4 regions of the Streptomyces krungchingensis genome follow, and region 1 is predicted to be linked to each of the others. Evidence: riboswitches for the same ligand, from Rfam matches in the RefSeq annotation. Region 1 holds a riboswitch; each other region holds the start of a gene.

The links. A riboswitch is a leader RNA that binds a small molecule or an ion and turns the genes downstream of it on or off. The one in region 1 is predicted to bind cyclic di-AMP.
Region 2: it holds a riboswitch for cyclic di-AMP, as region 1 does, so the genes downstream of both, ACSYGO_RS38045 (M23 family metallopeptidase) here and ACSYGO_RS27055 (transglycosylase SLT domain-containing protein) in region 1, are expected to answer to the same signal.
Region 3: it holds a riboswitch for cyclic di-AMP, as region 1 does, so the genes downstream of both, ACSYGO_RS20925 (transglycosylase family protein) here and ACSYGO_RS27055 (transglycosylase SLT domain-containing protein) in region 1, are expected to answer to the same signal.
Region 4: it holds a riboswitch for cyclic di-AMP, as region 1 does, so the genes downstream of both, ACSYGO_RS33690 (M23 family metallopeptidase) here and ACSYGO_RS27055 (transglycosylase SLT domain-containing protein) in region 1, are expected to answer to the same signal.

What each region holds. Positions count from the first base shown of each region.
Region 1 covers NZ_JBPUKY010000001.1:6,144,366-6,149,176, reverse strand. The annotation lists gene ACSYGO_RS27065 (polyprenyl synthetase family protein) at 1-462, opposite strand, end outside; gene ACSYGO_RS27060 (CocE/NonD family hydrolase) at 1,005-3,044, shown strand; cyclic di-AMP (ydaO/yuaA leader) riboswitch at 3,509-3,621, shown strand; gene ACSYGO_RS27055 (transglycosylase SLT domain-containing protein) at 3,644-4,375, shown strand; gene ACSYGO_RS27050 (HAD family hydrolase) at 4,520-4,811, opposite strand, start outside.
Region 2 covers NZ_JBPUKY010000001.1:8,771,929-8,776,739, reverse strand. The annotation lists gene ACSYGO_RS38055 (SIMPL domain-containing protein) at 14-757, opposite strand; gene ACSYGO_RS38050 (SGNH/GDSL hydrolase family protein) at 908-1,693, opposite strand; gene ACSYGO_RS38045 (M23 family metallopeptidase) at 2,050-2,925, opposite strand; cyclic di-AMP (ydaO/yuaA leader) riboswitch at 2,930-3,081, opposite strand; gene ACSYGO_RS38040 (alpha-galactosidase) at 3,389-4,811, opposite strand, start outside.
Region 3 covers NZ_JBPUKY010000001.1:4,755,337-4,760,147, reverse strand. The annotation lists gene ACSYGO_RS20935 (cytochrome P450 family protein) at 1-681, shown strand, start outside; gene ACSYGO_RS20930 (transglycosylase family protein) at 866-1,849, shown strand; cyclic di-AMP (ydaO/yuaA leader) riboswitch at 2,033-2,195, shown strand; gene ACSYGO_RS20925 (transglycosylase family protein) at 2,199-2,873, shown strand; gene eno (phosphopyruvate hydratase) at 3,368-4,654, shown strand; gene ACSYGO_RS20915 (FtsB family cell division protein) at 4,772-4,811, shown strand, end outside.
Region 4 covers NZ_JBPUKY010000001.1:7,693,928-7,698,738, reverse strand. The annotation lists gene ACSYGO_RS33705 (bifunctional acetate--CoA ligase family protein/GNAT family N-acetyltransferase) at 1-1,144, opposite strand, end outside; gene ACSYGO_RS33700 (HPr family phosphocarrier protein) at 1,321-1,602, shown strand; gene ACSYGO_RS33695 (GntR family transcriptional regulator) at 1,772-2,467, opposite strand; gene ACSYGO_RS33690 (M23 family metallopeptidase) at 2,727-3,491, opposite strand; cyclic di-AMP (ydaO/yuaA leader) riboswitch at 3,505-3,663, opposite strand; gene ACSYGO_RS33685 (M16 family metallopeptidase) at 3,879-4,811, opposite strand, start outside.

The DNA of each region.
Region 1 (4,811 bases):
CCCGGTCACCAGCCGTTCGAACGCCTCGGCCTGGATGCGGACCGCCTCGGGCCCGAGGTCGGCCAGGATGTAGGAGGCGCGGGCGAAGAGGAAGTCGCCGGTCAGGACGGCGACCGAGTTGCCCCAGCGGGTGTTGGCGCTCGGCACCCCGCGCCGTACGTCCGCCTCGTCCATCACGTCGTCGTGGTACAGCGTGGCGAGGTGGGTGAGCTCGACGACCACCGCCGAGGGCACGACACCCGGCGCGTAGGGATCACCGAACTGCGCGGCGAGCGTCACGAGGAGCGGCCGGAACCGCTTCCCGCCGGCCCGCACGAGGTGCTGGGCGGCTTCCGTGATGAAGGGGACCTCGCTCTTGGTGGCTTCGAGCAAACCCTCCTCGACAGCCGCCAATCCGGCCTGGACATCGGCTTCGAGAGCCTGGTCCCGCACGCTCAGCCCGAACGGCCCGACGACGGTCACGAGAGGTTCTCCTGTCTGCTGACGATCACATGGCGAAACTCGGTCGATCATTCGGTCGATGACACGGTTTGTCGATGTGTCGCTGCCATCACTCAAGTCAGCGTATCCGGTCACGTTTCGATCACCACGAGCGCCCACCGTCCCCCGGCCGACTTGGCTCCGGCAGGAGGTACCTCCATGCCCGGGCGGTATCCGATCACCAACGGTATGTTCACGACCAGCCGATACCCGACGACATGTGGCGATACGTTCCGATGTAACCGGAAGTGGGTGACCGTGTCCCGAACCTGCGCGGAGCCGAGCCCGGCGGCCGGCCCTCGTCGCCGACCGATCGGCATCACCTGGCCGGACGCACGCACACGGCGGAACACATTCCCTCGATGGACGCCGCGCACGGCGCCGCCCACCGAGGTAACTCCCACGCACCCCGCGCTCCCCACGCACCGCAAGGGCCCGCCGGGCCGCTCCGACAGGCCGCGCCCCACGACCGTGCCGAACCGTCCGAGTCCCACGGCTCCGCCGGGCCCGGGAGCGCGGTGATCATGCACATCCGTACGTCCTTCCCGTACGAGACCGCCCACGAGGACCTCTGGATCCCTCTCCCGGACGGCACCCGTCTGTACGCGCGCGTCTGGCGCCCGCTGACCGAGGAACGCGTACCCGCTCTCCTCGAATACCTTCCGCACCGCCTCACGGACCGGACCGCGCCGCGCGACCGGCAGCGCCACCCCTGGTACGCGGGCCACGGCTACGCCTCCGTCCGCGTGGACATCCGCGGGCACGGCAATTCGGAGGGCGTGCCCGCGGACGCGCACGCGCAGGCGGAGCTGGACGACGGCGTGGAGGTGGTCAACTGGCTGGCCGCCCAGCCCTGGTGCACCGGAAGCGTCGGCATGTTCGGCATCTCCTGGGGCGGCTTCGACTCCCTGCGGATCGCGGCCCTCGCACCCGAGCCGCTCAAGGCGGTCGTCGCGGTCTGCTCGACGGACGACCGCTACGACAACGACGTCCACTACGCAGGAGGTTCCGTACGGGCCGCCGGCCTGCACGCCCGGTCGGCCGCGACGCTCGCCTCCGCCGCCCTTCCCCCGGACCCGGCGCACGTGGGCGAGGTGATGTGGCGGGACATGTGGGTGAAGCGGCTCCAGGCGGTGGAGCCACCGGTCCACACCTGGCTGGAGCACCAGACCCGGGACGCGTACTGGCGCCACGGGAGTGTCCGCGAGGACTACGGAGCGATCCGGGCGGCGGTCCTCGCGGTCGGCGGCTGGCACGACCCGTACCGCGACACGGTGCTGCGTCTTGTCGAGCACCTGCCACCCGATCGCGTACGCGGAGTGATCGGCCCGTGGTCGCACCAGTACCCCGACCGGGACCGGCCGCCCGGCCCTGCGATCGGCTTCCTCCAGGAGACCCTGCGCTGGTGGGACCACTGGCTGCGCACCCCGGCGACGCCCGGCCCCGGCCCCGGCCCCGGCCCCGGCCCCGGCCCCGGCGACATCATGGCGGAGCCGCTCCTGCGCTCGTACGTCATGGACGCGCGCCCTCCGGCGACGACGTACCCGGTGATCACCGGCCGCTGGGTGGGTGATCACGTCTGGCCGTCACCCTCCGTGACCTGGGTCACCTACGCGCTCCAGGGCGACCCGGTGACGGTGCGCTCACCGCAGCACACGGGGGTGGACGCGGGCCGCGCCGTCCCGCGTGGCCACGACGCCGACCTGCCTCCGGACCAGCGGGAGGAGGACGCCCGGTCGGTCTGCTTCGAGTTCGAGGTCACAGAGGAGACCTGGGTCCTGGGCCGCCCGGCGGTCCGGCTGCGGCTCACGTCACACTCCCCCCGCGGCCAGGTGATCGCCCGGCTGTGCGACGTGGCTCCCGACGGCGCCTCGACGCTCGTCACCCGGGGCGTGCTGAACCTGTCGGCGCGCCACGGCAGCGACCGCGCCACGGCGTGGGCGCCGGGCGCGACGGAGGACGTGCTCGTCGAGCTGGACGCCATCGGCCACGCGTTCCCGCCCGGGCATCACGTCCGGCTCGCCGTCTCGTCCGCGTACTGGCCGTGGGTCTGGCCGCAGCCCGGACGGATGACCGGCTTCACCCTGGACCCGGCGGCCGGCGTCCTCGAACTCCCGGTGAGGGAGCGGGAGTCGGACCCGACGATCGCCTTCGAAGAGCCGGAGCAGTCCGCGCCCCTCGGGGCGGTCTCCCCCGCGACGCTGGACGAGCCGCACCCCGAACGGCTCCTCGTGCGCGACGTCGCCAAGGGCGAGTGGCGCCTGGAGACCGACCCCCGTCACGAATGCACCCGTATCCACCCGGACGGTCTCGAAGTCACCGAAGACGTCAGGGAGTCGTACACGATCGACGAGTCCGGCCCCTTGTCGGCGCGAGCCCACTCGGCCTGGTCGGTCCGCTTCCACCGCCCCGACCTCGCCTGGGACGCCCGTGTGACGACGCGATCGGAACTCGCCTGTTCCTATGGGGAGTTCATCGCCTCTGACGAGGTCATCTGCACGGACGGCGACGAGGTGGTCTTCCACCGGACGTGGGAGAAGCGGATCCCGCGCACGGCGGGCTAGGCCCGCCACCCGCCCGACTCTGCCCGCCGGGCGGCCGGAAGCACGGCCGCCCGGCCCCGCGGAACCCCCTGCACCCTGTCCGAGTTGCCCGAATCGCGGCCTCCCGGCCATCGCCTTCCGATGTCCGAATTGCCCACCTCGTACACATAGCTCACCAGGGCGTGATGTCCGAGTTGCCGGTCTTGCCGCTTTAGTTGGCCTTGGTCTCGTGAGTTGGGTCACGTGCACCCTTGTCCGGGAATTTACGCCGTCTTCACAGGATCCCTTTACTAAAGGCAAGTTGAGGATCCAATTCCGGTTGAATCGGACGTATTGACGCTGCCCTAATCAGGAGAAAGCGATCTTCGTCCGAAATTCAGACCTTGTTCCCGACATGTGCTCTCGCATACGTTCACGTCGATCCCGGGCGGATCGCCGAATCCTGCCGCCGCCCGGACCCACCCACCCACGCACACACGGCAGGAGCGGGGGACCCAGACAAGCCGTCGATCCGGGACAAACCGGAACGACTAGGGGTCAAGCCGCACAGAGAGCGCGGCCGGGCACCTCCCCGCCCGAACCCGACAGCTCACCTCGCAGGCACAGGAGAGGAAACCGCCATGTCCGGACGACTCATGAACCGCCGCTTCAGGACCAGCCCCCTCATCACCCGTGGCGTGCTCGCCGCCGGTGTGGGCGGAGTCGCCCTCGCACTCCCCCTCCTGAGCGCCACCGGCGCCCAGGCCGCCACCGCGACGCAGACCGTCCGGGCGACCGTCCCCCAGGTGCAGCTCCTCACGTACACCGTGGTCGCCGGCGACACCCTCCAGACCGTCGCCAAGAAGAACCCGTCGAGCGGCGGCTGGCAGGCCCTGTACGACGCGAACAAGGCCGTCATCGGCCCCGACGCCGCCCACCTGCGCCCGGGACTGGTGCTGACGGTGGGCACGAAGAACCTCGCGACCGGCGTGGTGTCCCCGCTGACCAAGGCCGCACCGGCGGCAGCGGCCCCCTCCTCCGGCAAGAAGTACGCCAACAACCTGGACGGCTGGATCAAGCACTCCCTGGACATCATGGCCAAGGAGCGCATACCCGGCACGTACAACGGCATCCACCGCAACGTGATGCGCGAGTCCTCCGGCAACCCCCGCGCCATCAACAACTGGGACTCCAACGCCGCCGCCGGCATCCCCTCGAAGGGCCTGCTCCAGGTGATCGACCCCACCTTCAAGGCGTACCACGTCCCCGGCACCTCGATGGACCCGTACGACCCGGTCGCGAACATCACGGCCGCCTGCAACTACGCCGCGGCGAAGTACGGCTCGATCGACAACGTCAACGGACCGTACTGACCCGACGACAGCGGCACATCGCCTCTTCGGGGCGCGCGGCGGACCTCCGCTCGCGCCCCGAATCGGCATCTATGTCCGCTTCTTCCACTTTCTGCTGTCGAGGTGTCCGCGCCCCGGCAGGACGTCCGCACCGCGACGAGACGTCTACAGCCCGAAGAGCCGTTCCAGAACGACCGCGATGCCGTCGTCCTCGTTCGACAAGGTCACCTCGTCGGCCACCGCCTTCAGTTCCGGATGCGCGTTGGCCATGGCGATCCCACGGGCCGCCCAGTCGAACATGGGGATGTCATTGGGCATGTCGCCGAAGGCGAGGGTCTCGGCGGGCGCGAGACCGAGGTGCGCCGCGGCGAGGGCGAGACCCGTCGCCTTGGTCACGCCGCATGGCTGGAGTTCGACGGTGCCCGGCCCCGACATGGTGACCGTCGCCAGCGAACCG
Region 2 (4,811 bases), 2.6 Mb from region 1:
TCCCGGCGCCGGCTCAGCCGAGTTCGTACACCGCCGTGACCGTGATCGTGTCCCGGATCTCGCCGGGCGCGACCGGCACCGTCCCGCCCTGGTCGAAGGCCGCCGCCGCGATCGGTACCGGACGGGAATCGCCACTGCTGTCCTCGGTGAGGGACACGAGGCGGCCGAGCCGGTGGCCGCCGAGGCGCGCGTACTGGAGTGCCTTCTCGTGGGCGTCCTCGTACGCGGCCTCGCGGGCGGCGGTGTGCAGCGGGGCGGGGTCGGCCACGTCGAAGACGACGGACTGGATGCGGCCCGCGTCCCCGGTCGCGTCCGTGACCGCCTGGAGGACCCTGCCCGTGGCGGAGATGTCGCGGACCTTCACCGAGAACGACTGCGCCGCCTCGTAGCCGGTCAACTCGGAGGTCCCGTCGTGGATCTCGTGGACCGGCGACAGCGAGAGGCTCTCGGTGCGGATGTCCCGTTCCTCCACGCCTTGGGCGCGCACGGCGGCGAGCAGGGCGTTCGACGCGGTGGTCTGTGCGGCGAGCGCCTCCTTCGCCGTCTTCGCGGTGGCCGCGACGCCCACGCCGAGGACCGCGACGTCCGGTGTGGCGGTTGCGCTGCCCTGTCCGGTGACGGTGACCGTGGACGGGGTGGCCTCGGCGGCGGCTCCGGGGCGGGCCTCCAGCGCGAGGGCGGGGGTCGCGGCGGCCTGCGGGAGGGCGAGGGCGAGGAGGGTCACGGCGACTGCGGTGGACACGCGGCGGGCGGGCATGGAGGTCTCCTTCGGGCCCCGCCCCTCGGGACGCGGGGGCGGTTCGCGGTCATCCCAGCACCGCGTGCCGCGCTCCGCCCCACGCCACTCCCGTGCTGTCACCTCACTGGTCGAGCCGCCGCCGGCGGACTCCGCCGGCGTCGGCGCGGCTCAGGCGACCGCCTCTATGCGCATCTTGATGTCGTCCGGGGAGAGGGCGCCCTTGGCGGCCACGTGGTCTCCCGACGACTCGCCGCGCAGCCGGCGCCCGATCCACGGGACCAGGTACTCGCGCGCCCAGTGGATGTCGTCGCGCCGCACTTCGAGCGTGCCGCGGGGCGGCAGCGGCGGCCAGGGCTGGTCCGGGTCGGCCGGCACGTCGATGCCGAGGACCTGACCGGCGCGGAGCGCCACCCGGGTGTGCCCCTCGGGCGAGAGGTGCAGCCGGTCGCCGTCCCAGGCGCGGCGGTCCTGAACCGTCTTGAGGGACCAGAGGTCGAGGACGGGGCACCCGTAGCGGTCCGCGATGGCACGCACATGTCCGTTGTACGTGGCGATCTTGCCGCGCAGGTGCTTGAGCACGGGCACGCCGCGCGTGTCGAAGCCGGTGGTCACCATGACGGTGCCGACGGCGGAGGTGAGGTCGGCGATCGCGCGCTCGAAGCGCTCCGCGACCTCGTCGGGGTCGGTGCCGGGCCGGATGATGTCGTTGCCGCCCGCACAGAAGGAGACCAGGTCCGGGGCGAGTTCCTTGGCGCGCCCGAGCTGGTCCGCGACGATCTGGTCGAGCAGTTTCCCGCGCACCGCGAGATTGGTGTAGTTGAAGTCGCCCTCGGCGCGCCGGTCCGCGAGGAGCACCGCGAAGCGGTCGGCCCAGCCCACGAAGGCCCCGTCCGGACCGGGGTCGCCGACGCCCTCGGTGAAGCTGTCCCCCACCGCCACGTACGACCCGATCACTGATCTGTTGTCACTCTTCGAATCGTCTGCCACGTCGGACCATGATTCACCTTTCGATGTGAGCTACGCGACCGTAAGGAAGGGTTGACGGATGGTGAGATAAGACACTCGTCAAGTATTGGTCAATCCGGAATAGGGCCCTGATCAGGAGCGTTGACCGAGTCCGCACGCGGAGGGCCGCAATCCGGCACCGGTGACGCGGTATTGACGTGTCGACGCACCGAAGGCCGGACCCCGGGGATCGGGGGTCCGGCCTTCGGAGGCGGTCCTGCCTTGCGGACGCAGGGTCCCGCCGTCAGGAGCGGGACCCTGCGTCCGCGGCAGGAAGCGGCGGGCGCCGAGGACTGCGGGAGGTGTCAGCCGACGGCGACACCGTGCGAGCGCAGGTAGGCGACCGGGTCCACGTCCGAGCCGTAGTTCGGCGTGGTGCGGATCTCGAAGTGCAGGTGCGGTCCGGTGACGTTGCCCGTCGCGCCGGAGAGGCCGATCTGCCGGCCGGCGGTCACGGTCTGTCCCGCCGACACGGACAGGGCCGACATGTGGGCGTACTGGGAGTACTTGCCGTCGGCGTGCCGGATGACGACCTGGTTGCCGTAGGCGCCGCCCCAGCCGGCGGAGACGACGGTTCCGGCGGCGATGGACTTGATGGTGGTGCCGGTCGGGACCACGAAGTCCACGCCCGTGTGGTAGCCGCTGGACCACATGCTGCCCGCCACCTTGTAGGAGGTGCCGACGCTGCCGCCCGCGACCGGCAGCGTGTAGCCGGCGGTGCTCTTCGCGGCGGCCTGGGGCGCGGGGGCGCTGTCGGCCTTCGCGGCCGGGGCGGGCGCCTGGGCGGAGGACTGGGTGGCGCCACCGGACACGGCCTTCGCGCCGACCGTCAGCTTCAGACCCGGGTGGATCAGCGCCGGGTCGCCGCCGATGACCGAGCGGTTGTCGGAGTACAGCTTCTTCCAGCCACCGCGGACGCTCTGCTCGGCGGCGATCTTCGAGAGATAGTCGCCGGTCTTGACGCGGTAGGTCTTGGTCCCGACGACCTTCTTCGCCGCGACGGGAGCGGCGGTCACGGCCTTCTCCGCCTTCTGCGCGACGGCGGCGGCGGGGGCCGCGGCGTGGGCGCCCGTGGCGCCCAGCAGGGGCAGCGCGAGTGCGGCGCCACCGGTTCCGGCGACGGCGATCGAGCGGGCGAAGCGGGGGGACTTGGGACGGCGGTGCTTACCCTTCGCGGGCATGACGAGTTCCTCTCCGGCGCCTGCGAGGTGAGCTGTCGGGTGCGGGCTGGAGATGCCCGGCCACGCGTCGGCGTGGCTGTACCCCGAGCCGTTCCGGAGACCGGAACAGGCATGGAACCTTGGGTCCCCCGCTCCTGCCGTGTGCGGGTCTGTGTGCGGATTCCGGCCGGCGGCAGGATTGGGCGTCCGTCCGGAGTGAGGGCGAACGTAAGCGAGACGAGAGCGCGGCCACAAGCAGGTGATTTTTTCGCGCGACCGCCTTTCTTGATCCATGTCGGAAATGCCCGTCACACTCCGTGAAGAGATGATCTTTTCACCGGCTCAACCAGCCCGTGGATACGGGAGCGTTGCGAAAAGCAGGCCGCGACGCATCGTCACGAATATGACGCTGCTCACGCGGCCCACCGCACGATGCCCCAATCCAGGGCCAGTTGGAACGAAGGTCCCGATTCCGGCATAACAGTCATATACGGCGCAGCCGGATGACTGCGGCATCGAGGTCGCCTCGCAGACTCGTCCGCAGTCCGTGGTGCAGCAGCACCGCACCTCGGTGAATTTCGCCCGTTTCGCGGCATTCATACGCTTGCGTCGGATCGAGTCCGCGCAGCCGGAGCGGAGCCGCCGGCTCGCCGTACCGCTGGGCCTGGAGCCAGGCGAGCACCACCGTCTCGTCGCCGTGGACGTACTGCACGGCGCTCAGGCCGCCCTCCGGAGGGCGCAGACGGTAGAGGTCCCCGCGCTGCACGACGGGGCGGATCTCCTTGTAGAGGCCGACCCATTCCCGCGCCTCGGCGAGCTCCTCCCCGCTCCACGCGGACAGGTCCCCACCGATGCCGAGCACGCCGGCCATGGCGCTCACGAACCGCAGACGCAGGGAGCTGACCCGGCCGTTGAGCTGGGTGTTCGGGCTGTCGGTGACCCAGGCGGCCATGATCCGCGCGGGATGGATCTGACTGATGCCGTACTGGATGGCGAGCCGGTCGAGCGGGTCGGTGTTGTCCGACGTCCACACCTGGTCGGTACGGGCCATGATGCCGAGGTCGATCCTGCCGCCACCGCCGGAGCAGGACTCGAAGGCGACCGTGGGGTGCGCGGTCCGCAGCCGGTCGAGGAGGGCGTACAGGGCCCGCACGTGCTCGACCCACAGCTTCTGCGGATAGGACTCGCCGGGCCAGCCCGCGTCCGTGAAACAGCGGTTGAAGTCCCATTTCACATAGTCGACCGGCGCGCCGGAGAGCAGCCGGTCGAGCTGCTCCCACAGGCACTCCTGGACGTCCGGGCGCGCCAGATTGAGTACGAGTTGATTGCGATACTCCGTCCTGGTCCGTCCCGATTGGAACTGGACCCAGTCCGGGTGCGCACGGTAGAGCTCGCTGTCCGGATTGACCATCTCCGGTTCGACCCAGATCCCGAACTCCATGCCGAGTGCGTGGACATGGTCGGCGAGCGGCTTGAGCCCCGCGGGGAAACGGTCCGGGTTGGGCGTCCAGTCGCCGAGCCCGGCCCGGTCGCCGGTGCGCGCGCCGAACCAGCCGTCGTCGACCACGAACAGCTCGACACCCATCTCCGCGGCCCGCTCCGCCAGCGCCATCTGCTGGTCCTCGGCGATGTCGAAGGTGGTGGCCTCCCAGGAATTGAAGAGCACCGGGCGGTCCCGGCCGGTGTCCGGGACGACGTGCTCCCGCTGGTAGGCGTGCCAGGTCCGGCTCGCCCCGCCGAAACCGCCGTCGCTCCAGAGCCCGGCGAAGACCGGCGTGGTGAACGACTCCCCCGCCTCCAGGCGCAGCAGCCCGGAGTCGTCGTACCCGGCACCGCCGGTGATCTGCACCCGGGCGTCGGGCAGCTGGGCCACGGCGATCCGCCAGGACCCCGACCAGCCGAGGGCG
Region 3 (4,811 bases), 1.4 Mb from region 1:
ATGCGCGGCTATCTGGCCGAACTCATCCACCGCAAGCGGGAGGCGCTGCCCGAGCACCCCGCACCCGGCGAGGACCTCATCTCCGGACTCATCCGTGCCTCCGACCACGGCGAGCACCTCACCGAGAACGAGGCCGCCGCGATGGCGTTCATCCTGCTCTTCGCGGGATTCGAGACGACGGTCAACCTCATCGGCAACGGCACCTACGCCCTCCTCACCCACCCCGGGCAGCGGGCCCGCCTCCAGACCTCCCTCGCCGCGGGGGAGAAGGGGCTGCTGGAGACCGGGGTCGAGGAACTCCTGCGCTACGACGGGCCGGTCGAACTCGCCACCTGGCGGTTCGCCACGGAGTCCGTGCGGATCGGCGGACAGGACATCGCGCCCGGCGACCCCGTCCTCGTCGTCCTGGCGGCTGCGGACCGTGACCCCGCACGGTTCGAACAGCCGGACACGCTCGACCTGTCCCGGCGTGACAACCAACACCTCGGGTACGGCCACGGCCTGCACTACTGTCTCGGCGCGCCGCTCGCCCGTCTGGAGGGGCAGACCGCGCTCGCCACGCTCCTCACCCGCCTGCCCGATCTGCAACTCGCGGTGGATCCTGCCGATTTGCGTTGGCGTGGCGGGCTCATTATGCGTGGATTGCGCACCCTTCCGGTGGAGTTCACGCCGATCAGGTAGGCATGCCGCGGAACGGCGTCCTGGTGGGCGGTGGGTGACGGTCCGTCATATCTGTGATCTTCACGTGATCTGCGCTGCATCGACTTGTGACAAGCGTTCGAGTACGGATACGTTCACCCAGCAACGCGGCCCATCTGTCGCTGTAGCCGCTGTAGTCACCTGCTGTCACGCGAAAGGCTTCCGCATGCTCTCCGGGAACGGCCGTCACCGTCGCCCCCGTCAGGCCCCGGCCCTCATCGTCGCCGCAGGAGTGACCGGATCGGCCATCGCGATCCCGTTGCTCGGTGCCACCAGCGCGAGCGCCGCCGACGGCACCACGTGGGACCGGGTCGCGGAGTGCGAGAGCGGCGGCGCCTGGAGCGCCGACAACGGCAACGGCTACTACGGCGGCCTCCAGTTGACCCAGGACAACTGGGAGAGGTACGGCGGTCTCGCCTACGCCCCGAGCGCCGACCAGGCCAGCCGCTCGCAGCAGATAGCCATCGCCGAGAAGGTCCTCGACGGCGAGGGGCTCGCCGCCTGGCCGACCTGCGGGCCGCTCTCCGGGCTCAGCAAGCACTCCGGTGACGTCGAGGTCGACACGGGCCTGGGCAACGGCTCCTCGGACGAGGGCGGTTCTTCGGACTCGTCCGGTTCGTCCTCTTCATCTGATTCTTCCGACTCCTCCTTCTCGTCCGGTTCGTCGTCCCTGACCGACACCTCGCGCGAGGGCGGGAACTCCACCAAGTCCGACACCTCGTCCGACGAGGACTCCCAGGGCTCCCAGGACTCGGACCGCTCGGACCGGGCGACGCCGAAGAGCGATGAATCGGACAAGTCGGGCCGGAACGACGAGTCTTCGGAGGCGTCCGAGGGAGGCACGGCCGGAGCCGGCCGCCACCGCGGCGACAGCGCCGACGAGGACGCGACGGAGGACGCGGGCGACGCCCGCAAGGACGCCGCTCCGGGACGGCACGCCTCCCGCGACTCGGGTCCCTCGCGCGAAACGGCCGACGGCTCCTACACCGTGCGCGACGGCGACAGCCTCTCGACGATCGCCGACACCCTCGACCTGCCGGGCGGATGGTCCGGGCTGTACGACGCGAACAAGAAGACCGTGGGCGCCGACCCCGACCTCATCCTCCCCGGTCAGAGCCTTGCAGTTGATGCCGAATCGGGCGAAAAGTAGCGGGAGTTCGCGTCATGGTTCGCCGCGGAATGTCCGGTTTGGTGCGAGTGAGAGATGAGTCTCAGAGGCCCTGATCGTCTTTGGAATTCCGTCGGCCGCATGCCTACGGTCGTGATCGCTCGCCACAGCGGGCCCCGACGGTCGCAACGCCGAATCCTGCCGACGGCCGTACGGGAACAGTCGACGCGTCAAGCGCCGTGGGCAGGAGCGGGGGACCCAAGGTAAGTGCCGCGACCGGTAGTTGAACCGGGAGCGGCTAGGGGTGGAGCCGAGCGCCGAGCGCACGGCCGGGCACTCACCCGCCCGAACCCGACAGCTCACCTCGCAGGCGTCGGTGAGGGGATCCTCCATGCTGTTTTCCGACAAGGGCAAGCACCGTCGTCCGTCCAAGGCCGCACGTGTCGCCACCCTCGCCGGTGTCACCGGTGTCGCCATCGCCGCCCCGCTGATGGCCGCCGGCAACGCCTCCGCCGCCACCGCGTCCGAGTGGGACGCCGTCGCCCAGTGCGAGGCCGGCGGCAACTGGGCCATCAACACCGGCAACGGCTACTACGGCGGGCTGCAGTTCGCCGCCTCCACCTGGGCCGCGTACGGCGGCACCGCCTACGCCTCCACCGCCGACAAGGCCTCCAAGGCCCAGCAGATAGCCATCGGCGAGAAGGTCCTCGCCGCGCAGGGCAAGGGTGCCTGGCCGAACTGCGGCACGGGCCTGTCGAGCACCCCGTACAACGGCGGCACCGCCGACTCCGCGTCGAGCACCCCGAGCACCACCACCCGTACGACGGAGCAGCCCGCCTCGCGTTCCGCCGAGCGCCCGGCCGCCGAGAAGACCGTCACCACCCCGACCGGCGAGAAGGTCAAGAAGGGTGACGGCGAGTACAAGGTCGTCAAGGGCGACACCCTCAGCTCCATCGCCGAGAAGAAGCACGTCAAGGGTGGCTGGCAGCAGCTGTTCAAGCTGAACAAGGACATCGTCGACGACGCCGACTTCATCTTCCCGGGCCAGCAGCTGCACCTCGGCTGATCGGCCCTCGCGCGGCGGCCTCTCCCCCCACGGGCCTGCGTGCGTCCGTCCGCGTCCGCAGCCCCCACCTGCGGCCGCGCCCCCACCGGCCGTGCGCGGTCCGGACCGGCGTCCACGCCGTCCGGTCCGGCCCCGCACCGCCGGCCGCGGTCCGGCACCGGCCCCGAAAGGCCTCGGCCGGTCCATGGCCCTCCCCTGGAAGGGGTCTCCGTAGCGGAGGCCTCGTGAGGGTCCCCCCGTCCCCACGGGCTCCCCGCCCCGGCACGTGTTCCCCCGCACGCGCCGGGGCGGGGCTTTTCGTGCGGGGCGGTATTCATGTACGGGGCAGGTTTTTGTTCCGTTCGGAAACAATTTACGCTCGGTTCTGCTCAAGGGGTGGTCGTCAGGCTGGCCGATCCCCCCGAGGCGGTTAGGCTCATGTCGCGAAGCCGTCCCAGGCTCCGCGCCGTGCCGGGCCCGGTGTCCGGCGTACCCGCGTCACATCCCAGAAGGAGATGATCGTGCCGTCCATCGACGTCGTCGTAGCCCGGGAAATCCTGGACTCCCGAGGCAACCCCACGGTCGAGGTCGAGGTCGGCCTCGACGACGGCAGCACCGGTCGTGCCGCCGTCCCGTCCGGCGCCTCCACCGGTGCCTTCGAGGCCATCGAGCTCCGCGACGGTGACCCCAACCGCTACCAGGGCAAGGGTGTCGAGAAGGCCGTCCTCGCCGTCATCGAGCAGATCGGCCCGGAGCTCGTCGGCTACGACGCCACCGAGCAGCGCCTGATCGACCAGGCGATGTTCGACCTGGACGCCACCGACAACAAGGGCTCGCTCGGCGCCAACGCCATCCTCGGCGTCTCCCTCGCCGTCGCGCACGCCGCCTCCGAGGCGTCCGACCTCCCCCTCTTCCGCTACCTGGGCGGCCCGAACGCGCACCTGCTGCCCGTTCCGATGATGAACATCCTGAACGGCGGCTCGCACGCCGACTCCAACGTGGACATCCAGGAGTTCATGATCGCCCCGATCGGCGCGGAGTCCTTCTCCGAGGCCCTGCGCTGGGGTGCCGAGGTCTACCACACCCTCAAGAAGGTGCTGAAGACCAAGGGCCTGTCCACCGGCCTCGGCGACGAGGGCGGCTTCGCCCCGAACCTGGAGTCGAACCGCGCCGCGCTCGACCTCATCCTCGAGGCCATCAAGCAGGCCGGTTACATCCCGGGCGAGCAGATCGCGCTCGCGCTCGACGTCGCCGCGTCCGAGTTCTACAAGGACGGCAAGTACGAGTTCGAGGGCAAGTCCCGCTCGGCCGCCGAGATGACCGAGTACTACGAGGAGCTCGTCTCCGCGTACCCGCTGGTCTCCATCGAGGACCCGCTGTACGAGGACGACTGGGCCGGCTGGAACGTCATCACCGAGAAGCTGGGCGACAAGGTCCAGATCGTCGGCGACGACCTCTTCGTCACCAACCCGGAGCGCCTGGCCCGCGGCATCGAGGAGGGCTCCGCCAACGCCCTGCTCGTCAAGGTCAACCAGATCGGCTCGCTGACCGAGACCCTGGACGCCGTCGAGATGGCCCAGCGCAACGGCTTCAAGTGCATGATGTCCCACCGCTCCGGCGAGACCGAGGACGTCACGATCGCCGACCTCGCGGTCGCCGTGAACTGCGGTCAGATCAAGACCGGCGCCCCGGCCCGCTCGGACCGCGTCGCCAAGTACAACCAGCTGCTGCGCATCGAGGAGATCCTCGACGACGCCGCGGTGTACGCCGGCCGCAGCGCCTTCCCCCGCTTCAAGGGCTGAGTCGCACTGGCTTAGGAAGCGTCGTACGTACGTCCCCGTACTCGGTCCCGTACCGTGTGCGGGGACGTACGCACGTGACGGGCCGGCGGACGCGCAAGCACCGGGGAGGCGGGATACATGGCCGTGAAGGACCGGGACCGGTTCTCCACCGCGACCA
Region 4 (4,811 bases), 1.5 Mb from region 1:
GCCGGTGCAGCCGGGACAGCAGGGCGATGCCGATGGCGCCGGACTGGGCGAACAGCCCTATCCGCCCGGGGCGTGGCATCTCCGGGGCGAGCGAGGCGTTGAGCCGCACCTGCGGGGACGTGTTGATGACGCCGAAGGCGTTGGGGCCGATGATCCGCATGCCGTACGAGCGGGCCTGGCGCACCAGTTCGCGCTGGAGACGGCGTCCTTCGGGGCCGCTCTCCGCGTATCCGGCGGAGACCACCACGAGTCCCTGCACCCCGTGCACCCCGCACTCCGCGACGACCTCGGGGACGTACGGCGCGGGCACGGCGACGACCGCGAGGTCGACGGGCTCGGTGATGTCGCGCACGGAGCGATAGGCGGGGACTCCGTCGATTTCCTTCTCCTGGAACGCCTTGTTGACCGCGAAGAGGCGGCCCGTGAAGCCGGCGTCGCGGAGGTTGGCGAGGACGCTGCGGCCGACGCCGCCGGGGGTGCGGCCCGCGCCGATGACGGCGACCGAGCCGGGGGCGAGCAGCCGTTGCACGGACCTGGCCTCGGCGCGCTGCTCCCGCGCCCACTGGACGGCACGCGAGCGGTCGGTGGGTTCGAGGTCGAACTCCAGGCGTACGACGCCGTCCTCGAAGCTGCGCTTCTGGGTGTACCCGGCGTCCGTGAACACCTTGATCATCTTGTTGTTGGCGGGCAGCACCTCGGCGGCGAAGCGGCGGATACCGCGCTCACGGGCCACGGCGGCGATGTGTTCGAGGAGGGCCGAGGCGACACCGCGGCCCTGGTGGGCGTCCTGGACGAGGAAGGCGACCTCGGCCTCGTCGGCGGGGGCGGAGGCGGGCAGACCCTCGGCGTTGATGCGGTCGTAGCGTACGGTGGCGATGAACTCGCCGCCCACCGTGGCCGCGAGACCCACCCTGTCCACAAAGTCGTGGTGCGTGAAGCGGTGGACGTCCTTCGCGGACAGGCGCGGATACGGCGCGAAGAAGCGGTAGTACTTCGACTCGTCGGACACCTGCTCGTAGAAGCTGACCAGGCGCTCGGCGTCATCGACGGTGATGGGCCTGATGCGTGCGGTGCCGCCGTCGCGCAGCACCACGTCGGCTTCCCAGTGAGCGGGGTACGCGTGCCCGTCCGGCGAGGTCTGCATGGGCCCCAGAGTACGGCTCGCGTCCGACAACGGCGCGAGGCAGTCTGTGGAGGACGGAAGCCGGATCGAGGCCGCGATCCGGCGACACTCGGGACGGGACTCCGGACCGCTCCGGGCAGTCTTCACGATATGGGACACTGGTCTAGACAACCCTGAACACCGAAGGGCAGCATCACATGGCTGAGCGCCGCGTCAACGTCGGCTGGGCTGAGGGCCTCCACGCCCGCCCCGCCTCCATCTTCGTCCGGGCCGCCACGGCCTCCGGCATCCCCGTGACGATCGCCAAGGCCGACGGCAACCCCGTCAACGCGGCCTCCATGCTCGCGGTCCTCGGCCTGGGCGCCCAGGGCGGCGAGGAGATCGTCCTCGCCTCCGACGCCGAGGGTGCGGACACCGCCCTCGACCGCCTTGCCAAGCTCGTCGCCGAGGGGCTCGAGGAGCTCCCGGAGACCGTCTGAGCGCATTGCCGGTGACGGCGGCCTTCGCCCCGAAAGGCGAAAGAACGCCGTCCCGCACATCCGCCGAAGGGCTCGTCCGAGAATCTCGGACGAGCCCTTTGCTTTTCCCGTTTCCGGGCAGCAGAAATAATCCCCCGCGAATTACTCCTCTTTGTATACGGCGCGCGTGTTAATGCCGCGCGCTCGTCATGTTTACGGGATGTTGCGAAGTCCTCACACGTTCCGCCCGGTCCTTGCCGCCGGGAAAACGGAGCCGATGCGAGGACGTCGCGCGCTCCGCGTGCAGAGCCGTGATCGACCGCGCCCGCTCGCTGTCGCCCCGCGCGACGGCGTCCACGATCCCGCCGTGCTCCGCCCAGGACTCCGCCGGGCCGGCCGACACCTCCACGGTGTACATCCAGGCGATCTTGTGCCGTAGCTGGGCGAGCGCGGAGGTCAGCGCCGGACTGCCGGAGGCCTGCGCGAGGGTCTCGTGGAACCAGCCGCCCAAGGAGCGCAGATCCTCGCTGTGCCCCCTCCTGGCGCGCTCCTGGCCGAGCCTGACCAGGCCCCGGAGCACCTTCAGGTGGGCCTCGGTGCGACGCTGGGCGGCCCGCGCGGCACCCAGCGGCTCCAGCAGCATCCGCATCTCCAGCAGGTCCGACGCCTCCTGCTCGGTCGGCTCGGCGACGCACGCGCCCGCGTGCCGCCGGGTGACGACGAAGCCCTCGGCCTCCAGGGTGCGCAGCGCTTCGCGCACGGGGACGCGCGAGACGCCGTAGCGGCGGGCGAGCAGTTCCTCGGTGAGCCGGCTGCCGCGCTCGTAGACACCCGCGACGATGTCGTCACGGATCGCCGTGCATACCGAGTGCGCCGGAATACGCATGACCGGACCTCCGCTTTAATGCCCGCGAAACGCCATCGATTGACGCCTGTTCAGTGACTCTATTGCAGGCAGCCGGAATTTCCGACGGGAGGCCGGAATCCATGGATATTTTTTGGACAGGTGCCCGGCCGAAACGACGATGCCCCGGCTCGGCGAGCCGGGGCATCCGAAGTTGTGAAGAAGTCGCGGAGCGGACGTCGGTGGTTCACGCCGCGCGTGGCGGCGCGTCGGGCGTCCGCGCCCCGCGTGCGAAGGTGCGTCAGACGCTCACACCGCGCGCGCGGAGGTAGCCGACGGGGTCCATGTCCGATCCGTACTCCGCGGTCGTACGGGCCTCGAAGTGGAGGTGCGGTCCGGTGGTGTTCCCGGTCGACCCGGAGAGGGCGATCTGCTGCCCCGGGGTGACCGCCTGGCCGACGGAGACGCCGATGGACGACAGGTGGCCGTACATGGTGTACGTGCCGTCGTGCATCTTGATCACGACCTGGTTGCCGTAGGCGCCACCCCAGCCGGCCGTGACGACCGTGCCCGAGCCGACGGCGTGGACCGGGGTGCCGGACGCCGCGTGGAAGTCGACGCCGGTGTGGCTGCCGGAGGACCAGAGGCTGCCACCGGTCTTGTAGCCCGTGGAGACGTACGAGCCGGTGATCGGCAGGACGAAGGAGTTGAGGCGCTTGCGCTCGGCCTCACGGGCGGCGCGCTCCTTGGCCTCACGCTTCTTCTTGGCCTCCTCGGCGGCCCGCTTGCGGGCGGCCTCCTCGGCCTTCTTCAGCGCCGCGGCCTCGTCGGCGGCGCGCTGCTGCGCCACGGCCTGCTCGTCGATCTGCTCGGCGACCGAGTCGCCGAGGGTGACGACCGGGGTCAGTCCGGTCTGCTCGACGGAGGGCTCCGCGGCGAGCGCGGGTGCGGCCAGCGCCCCGACGACGCCGGTGGTGGTGAGCGCCGCGACGCCGACGGCGTTCGTGGTGGTGCGCTTCACGCGGCTCGGACGACGATGCTTCCCGGTGCCACAGGTGAACGCCATGTAGGGGCTGGTCCTTTCCTTCCTTCTCGCCTACCGGGTTAGCTGACGGGTTCGGAGCAGGAAGGTCTCCTACGGACCCCCTCCGGGAGGGCGTCCGATTCACCCCAGGGACTGCGTATGGGTCCCCGGCTCCCCTGGCTCGCGCCGTTCGGGGACTCGGCGATGACTGTCCGGTGCCGCGGGCGCGGCGCACTGCTTGGCGGACAGCCGGATCGACGCTAGACGGGGCGTCTTTCAAACAACAAACGGATCACGGTTTTTGTAGTGCATGCCACAGGGCAGACGGGCAACCTCTCTACCAATACGGACAAATTGAGGAGGAAGTCCGGACAAAGCGAGGCCCAGGTGACGCATGCGTCACCTGGGCCTCCGAGATGCCACGCCGCTCTACTCGGCCGTCACGACGGTCACTTCACCGATTCCGAGGGCCTCGACGGGCTCCTTGATCTGCTCGGCGTCGCCCACCAGGACCGTCACCAGCCGGTCGACCGGGAAGGCGTTCACGACGGCCGCGGTGGCCTCCACGGTGCCCGTCGCGGCCAGCTGCTGGTACAGCGTCGCCTGGTAGTCGTCGGGCAGGAACTGCTCGACCTGGTCCGCGAGCGTGCTCGCCACGGCCGCCGCGGTCTCGAACTTCAGGGGCGCGACACCGACCAGGTTCTGCACGGCGACGTCCCGCTCCGCGTCGGTCAGACCCTCCGCGGCAAGGGTGCGCAGCACCTTCCACAGGTCGTCGAGCGCCGGACCCGTGTTCGGGGTGTCCACGGAGCCGCTGATGGCCAGCATCGCCACGCCCGTGGTGCCCGCGGAGGACGACGGCGCGGCCCGCAGGACCTGGCCGAACGCCCGTACGCCGTAGGTGTATCCCTTCTCCTCGCGCAGGACCCGGTCCAGACGCGAGGTGAGGGTGCCGCCGAGGCAGTAGGTGCCGAGCACCTGGGCGGGCCACACACGGTCGTGCCGGTCGGCCCCCACACGTCCGATGAGCAGCTGCGTCTGGACGGCGCCGGGCCGGTCGACGATGATCACGCGGCCCGTGTCGTCGGCGCTCACCGGCGGCACCGGGCGCGGCTCGGCGGACGAGCCGGTCCAGGAGCCGAGCGTGTCGCCGAGCAGTTCGTCGACGTCGACGCCGGTGAGGTCACCGACGATGACCGCGGTCCCGGTCGCGGGACGCACGTGCTTCTCGTAGAAGGCGCGCACGGCCGCCGAGTCGATGTTCCCGACGGTCTCCTCGGTGCCCTGCCGCGGGCGCGACATGCGCGAGGTCGACGGGAACAGCTCCTTGGAGAGCTCCTTGGCGGCGCGGCGGGCCGGATT